Regions from separate parts of the Corynebacterium guangdongense genome, predicted to be linked through region 1. Evidence: riboswitches for the same ligand, from Rfam matches in the RefSeq annotation. Region 1 holds a riboswitch; the other holds the start of a gene.
The links. A riboswitch is a leader RNA that binds a small molecule or an ion and turns the genes downstream of it on or off. The one in region 1 is predicted to bind cyclic di-AMP.

Region 1 (3,202 bases):
GTCGAGGGCTTCCTCGGCTACTCCCTGCCGGATGACCTCCTCTCCGGCGTCGGCCTGCGCATCATGTCCGCCATCATCGTCGGCATGCCGATCGTCGGCACCTGGCTGCACTGGGCCATCTTCGGCGGCGACTTCCCGTCCGACCTGATGCTGGACCGCTTCTACATCCTCCACGTCCTGGTCATCCCGGGCATCATTCTCGCCCTGATCGCGGCCCACGTCCTCCTGGTCTGGTTCCAGAAGCACACCCAGTTCCCGGGACCGGGCCGTTCCGAGAACAACGTCGTCGGTATCCGCATCATGCCGGTCTTCGCCACCAAGGCCATCGGCATGGGCCTGTTCGTCGCCGGCGTCCTGGCGCTGATGTCCGGGCTCACCACGATTAACGCGATCTGGAACCTGGGTCCGTACAACACCTCCCAGGTCTCCGCCGGTTCCCAGCCGGACATCTACATGCTCTGGACCGACGGTCTCGCCCGCGTCATGCCGGCGTGGGAGCTCTACCTGGGCAACTACACCATCCCGTCCGCGTTCTGGGTCGCCCTGGTCGCCATCGTGCTGGTCGTCCTGCTGATCGGGTACCCCTTCATCGAGAAGGCCGCCACGGGCGACGATGCCCACCACAACCTGCTGCAGCGTCCGCGCGACGTCCCGGTCCGCTCCGGCATCGGCGCAATGGCGATCACCTTCTTCCTCCTGATCACCATCTCGGGCGGCAACGACCATGTGGCCCACTTCTTCCAGATCTCCCTGAACGCCATGACCTGGTTCGGTCGTATCGGCCTGATCATCCTGCCTCCGATCGCCTACTGGCTGACCCACCGCATCTGCGTCGGTCTCCAGCGCTCCGACCGTGAGGTCCTGGAGCACGGCATCGAGACCGGTGTCATCAAGCAGCTGCCGAACGGCGCCTTCATCGAGGTCCACCAGCCGCTGGGCCCGGTCGACGAGCACGGCCACCCGGTCCCGCTCGAGTACGCCGGTTCCTACGTGCCGAAGCAGCTCAACCAGCTTGGTTTCGCGGACTCCGAGACCTCCGGCTACTTCAGCCCGGATGACCCGTCGCTGATGGCGAAGCGTCACCGCATTCAGCAGGAGAACGCCCGCGAGGAGCACGAGATGTTCGAGGCCCTCAACAAGGCGAACGTCGAGGCTGACCGTCGCAGGGGCCTGGACCACTAGTCCCCGGCGCGAATAGTTTCGCTCAGCCTGTGCCCGCACCACCCGCGAGGGGGTGCGGGCACAGGCTTTTTCTGACGTGTGCGCGGTGACCTCGGCTCTCCGGGGCGTCGACGGGGCTCGGGATGCTGCCTGTGGCGTGGCCCCCCTGGTGCGGGCGTGTGCGGGCCTCCCGGAGGCCGCCACGACAGGGCAGGGCCGTTGCGGGCCGCGGGGTCGCCCTCCCGAATTCGCCGGTCGGCCCCTTCACAAGGTGGTGGAGGTGTGGCCACCGAGGTGGGCGTGGCAGGTGGGAAAGGCCTGAATGCGGAGGTTGCCGACGGAAACCGGTGGGCAGGCGGGGTGGTGTGAGCAACCGCACATCCGACCCTTTTCTCGCGCTGACCGCCGTGGGCTGCGTGCCGCACGGCCATTTGGGCCTCGTGTCCGGCACGACTGACACCGTCGCCCAACTGCGTCAACGACGGGAACTGATGAGGGCAGGAACTTTGGTCCACCAAGGCAATCCCGACTTCCCGTCAGGGCGGGTTTTTGATAACGGCGCGATAACAACCCCGCCGGGTGAAGGTGGCTGGACTTTGTTCGTTGCGGTTTCGTAACCTGTTCGAGACATTGCGGAACCAGCACGGTCCCAATGAACCGAAACTAAACAAAATACGCCGAACCGATTGCCTTCAAGCGCAATTAGACCGGGGACCCGAATTCCAGGGGTTCACTGCACGTTTGGGCGTTACTCTGCACCCGCGGGGGACGTATGGAACGTGACGGGGAGATCTTCACTCCTCACCCGACAGCTAACCCGGTAGGCACGCAGAAGAATTTGGAGTTTTTCGTGGCCGAGCATCGTCGCCAGTCCATCCGCACCGCCCGCCGCCTCGTGGCCGCCACCGCCGCCGCCGCCAGCGCGACCGTTCTGGTCCCCAGCGTCGCCAACGCCGCCGAGGTCACTGTCCCCGGCACGGGCATCTCTGCCGAGGTCGCCGGCATCGAGAACATCCCGGGCATCGCCGACGTTCCGGGTATCGAGGCCTGGATCCCGTCCCTGGCCGGCCAGGCCGGCTCCGGAGCCAACGCCCAGGGGGCCATCGACCAGGCCCGCGCCCTGCCGATGTCCTCCGCGATCCCGGGCTTCACCCAGTTCCTCAACCAGGCCGAGTCCGAGGTCGTCTACTCCGCGCCGGTCGTCGCGCCGGCAGCCGTCGCGGCCCCGGCCCCGGCAGCTCCGGCGCCGGCCCCCGCCCCGGCAGCCTCCTCCACCGGCCAGGCGATTGCCGACGCAGCCCTGTCCAAGATCGGTTCCCCGTACGGCTGGGGCGCCACCGGCCCCTACGCCTTCGACTGCTCCGGCCTGACCTCCTGGGCCTACGCCCAGGCGGGCAAGTCCATTCCGCGCACCTCGCAGGCCCAGGCAGCGTCCGGCACCCCGGTCCCGCTGAGCCAGCTGCAGCCCGGCGACCTCATCGCCTACTACGGCGGCGCCTCCCACGTGGCCGTATACGTCGGCAACGGCATGATGGTCGACGCCCTCAACTCCAGCTCCCCGGTCGCTCAGCGTCCGATCGATTACATGCCGATCCACTCCGCGTTCCGTTTCTAGACGCGCCAGATCGAGCCACCCCCCCGGGGTGGGCGGCGCCTGACGCCGTCCACCCCGGGGGAGCGGTGTTTTCCGGTGGTTACCCGCGTCGGCTCGCGCACCGGGAGACGCGGTGGAGACACGACCAGATCACAGTCATTCATCGCGCTCGAAAGCGGTGACCCGTCTACACTTTTCAAACGAAAACCTCACAGTGACACCCCAGAAAGCGAACCTCGTGCGCCGCATCAAGCATCACCGGACCAACCGTCTGACAGCCACCTCCACCGTGGCGGCGATCGCCGCCAGCGGCATCCTGCTAGCGCCGGGGGCCGGCGCGGATGAACTGGACGATCTCATGGCAGAGCTGGAGACGGTGTCCCACGAGGCGACTGCGAAAAGCGAGGAGGTCAAGGCGCTGGAAGACAGCGTGGACTCCGCGGAGCA
Region 2 (3,202 bases), 1.1 Mb from region 1:
TGACCATCGAGCTGGACGAGTCGATCTACGACCACGACTGGTCGCTGCTGTCGATCTACGACAACCCGGGCGCCAACGACCAGCAGCTGCACGGCCCGCACGACGCCACCTCCGCCGAGGTCCCGGTGAGCGCGGCGCCGCCCGCAGGCTCCGAGGAGGAACCGCAGTTGGTGGTCGTCGAGGTCAACTCAGCGATGCTGGGCACCGACGACGAGGGCAACGAGACCGTCTACGCGACGGTGTGGTCGGTGGCCACCCAGTCCCCGACCGGCCGGTAGCCCCGGCGGAAAGCACTCAGCTCCGGACACCCTCGGGGCGTCCGGAGCTGAGTGCTGCGCGGGGTGCTAGGAGTCGAGCTCCTTGGCGACGGCCCGGAGAATCTCCGCGACCTGTCGGCCTTCCTTGCGATCCGGGTAGCGGCCGGCGCTCAGCGCCGGCTGAATCTGCGTCTCGATGACGGTCATGACGTCGGAGAGCAGGCTGCCCAGCTCCTCGGGCTTGCGCCGGTTGACGGTGCGGCGACGCGGAGCGTCCAGCACCTTGACGCGCAGGGCCTGCGGGCCACGCCGACCGGCGGCGAAGTCGAACTCGAGACGCTGACCGGCGACGAGTTCCTCGACGCCGTCCGGAAGCACGTTCTTACCGACGAAAACGTCTTCGCCGCCCGGGTTGGAGACGAAGCCGTAGCCCTTTGACGCGTCGTACCACCTGACTTTTCCTACGGGCACGAACAATCACCTCTTTCCTTCTCGGGGGACGGGGTTTTCGGCAGGGTTGACAGCGGACGACACTGCCATTTCGCCGTCGCCCCTCGTAATAAATGTCCAACTATACCTCGGGGACAGGGTTCCCACTAACCACAGAGGCCCCAATCATTCAGCCTGGCAGCAGATGAGTGATTAATGTCACAATAACGTTTTGGACTCGTTCACGCAGGTCAGTACGGCGCCATTTCCCTTCCGAGAGAAAACCGACATCAATCCGTGCTCAGGGCGTGACTCATTCGTTACAAAAAGTTACTCTTCTCCCCAGGCTCAACCGCCGGTCGTCGCAATCGTCCTTCGCCAAACCCTGTCCGGGACGGTGACAGATGACGACAGGAACCTACTTCAACTTCACATGACCAGGACAGGGGCGGGGAACCCACCGCGCAGCCGCGCACCGGATTCGCACATCGCGAGTCCTCGGGGTGAAGCCGGTGACATCCGGGCCACGGATGCCACCGGCCGGGCACACGACGTACCTCCCTCCCGAACCCGACAGCTCACCTCGCAGGCGCATACGAGAGGAACACAAGCATGACCCGCTCCGCACTGACCAAGTTCGCCGCGTCCACCGCCGCCGTCGCCGCCTCCGCCGCCCTCTTCGCGCCGGCCGCCTCCGCCGCCCCGAATTCCGACTGGGACCGCCTCGCACAGTGCGAGTCCGGTGGCAACTGGGCCATCAACACCGGCAACGGCTACTACGGCGGCCTGCAGTTCTCGGCCTCCACCTGGCAGGCCTTCGGCGGCGGAGAGTTCGCCTCGACCGCCAACCAGGCCACCCGCGAGCAGCAGATCTTCATTGCCGAGAAGACCCTCGCCGCCCAGGGCTGGGGCGCCTGGCCGGCCTGCTCCGCCAAGCTTGGCCTGACCTCCGCGCCGAACCTGGACCGCGCGTACCCGGGGGCCTCGACCGCCTCGGCCACGTCCGCGGCCTCCGCGAACACGTCCGCCGACGCCTCCGCCCAGACCTCGGCCGCCACCTCCGCCGAGACGTCCTCCGAGGAACTGGCCGTCGATGCCCTGTACAACCTGATCGCCGACACGCTGGCCTCCTACGGCGCCACCGTCCCGGCCCCGGTCACCGAGTACTACAACGCCAACCGCCACGATTTCAACGCCTTCTACGCCGGCACCGCCACCTTCGCCGCACCGGCGCTGGCAGGGGCCGGCACCATCGACCCGAACCTGCAGTCCTTCCTCAACACCGTCCGCTAACACGCCCGGACAGTCCGGCGAGCCCGGTGGTCACCAATCGCGGTGGCCCCGGGCTCCCTCGATTTCCGGCCGATCCGCACCAGGACAAGGAAAAGCAGAAAGAACGCCGGTGCCCCGGACAATGTCCGGGGCACCGGCGCGGGACGGGGTCCCCGACGCCCTAGCGGTTGACGCGGGTGTACGGGTGAACGTAGCCGATGTGCTCCGAGGGGAGCGGGAGGACGAGCTCGTCACCGTACGGGCTGAAACCACCAGCCAGCGGAGAGATCATTTCGGTGACGGCGTGGTGACCGTCAGGGGTGTTCTCCGGCCAGCCCGGATCAACGAACTTCTTCTTCTCTACGTTTGCCATACCGATCATTCTGTCAAACGTCGGAGCAAAAAGTAACCGGCGCCGGGATTACACTGGGACGGACCATGGCCAGCGATTTTCCCCCGACCACCGCCCCCTCCCCCGACACGCCGGATTTCCGCACGTGGCTGGCGAACCTGGGGGACGTCGAACTCACCGCACTGCTGCGGGCCCGCCCGGATGTGATTCACCCCATCCCCCCTTCGATCACCCCCTTAGCGGGCAGACTCCAGCTGCGCGCCTCGGTCGCCCGGGCGTTGCGGGGCCTGTCGACGCTGGAGCTGGCCGCCCTGGAGGCCGCCGCCGACCTCGGCGCCGAGTTCTCCCCCGTGTCCCGGGCTGACGTCGCCGAAGCCCTCGTCTCTCGGGCGCCGACCCCGGTGGATCCGGCCCTGGCCGAAGGCGCGGTCGACACCCTGGTCACCCACGCGCTTCTCTTCGGCGAAGCGGATCGGCTTCTCCTCGTCCGGGAGACGATGAGCATGCTCCCCGCGTCCTGGCGGCTGCTCGGCGAGGAGTCGCCGGGAGGCGGGCCGGACACCGCAGAGCGGATCGCCGGCCTCGAGCCCGGCCAGCGCAAGGTCCTCGACACCCTGGTTGCCGGGGGCGGTCTGGGGACCACCCGGGACGCCGCCATCGATGCCGATCCCTCCCGACCAATCCCCCAGCTCATCGAGGCGGGCCTGCTCACCCGGGTCGACGCCAACCATGTTCGCCTGCCCCGGCACGTATCCCAGGTCCTGCGCGGCACCGAGACCGGCGACTACCCGCTCGTCCCCTCAGAACGGGTCACCGGCGGCGGCGGACCCGACCCCGACGCCCAGCGCCGGGCGGACGAATCCGGTGCCGCCCAGGGGCTGGAAGCCACGCG

Region 2: linked by a shared signal. The riboswitch ahead of CGUA_RS03850 (resuscitation-promoting factor Rpf1 domain-containing protein) and the one ahead of CGUA_RS08860 (C40 family peptidase) in region 1 are both predicted to bind cyclic di-AMP.

The regions. Positions count from the first base shown of each region.
Region 1 covers NZ_CP047654.1:1,878,350-1,881,551, reverse strand. The annotation lists gene qcrB (cytochrome bc1 complex cytochrome b subunit) at 1-1,182, shown strand, start outside; gene CGUA_RS08865 (hypothetical protein) at 1,527-1,778, shown strand; cyclic di-AMP (ydaO/yuaA leader) riboswitch at 1,827-2,003, shown strand; gene CGUA_RS08860 (C40 family peptidase) at 2,012-2,776, shown strand; gene CGUA_RS08855 (NlpC/P60 family protein) at 2,970-3,202, shown strand, end outside.
Region 2 covers NZ_CP047654.1:802,286-805,487, reverse strand. The annotation lists gene CGUA_RS03860 (DUF2771 domain-containing protein) at 1-278, shown strand, start outside; gene CGUA_RS03855 (cold-shock protein) at 345-728, opposite strand; cyclic di-AMP (ydaO/yuaA leader) riboswitch at 1,107-1,293, shown strand; gene CGUA_RS03850 (resuscitation-promoting factor Rpf1 domain-containing protein) at 1,299-1,979, shown strand; gene CGUA_RS03845 (hypothetical protein) at 2,140-2,331, opposite strand; gene CGUA_RS03840 (helicase-associated domain-containing protein) at 2,397-3,202, shown strand, end outside.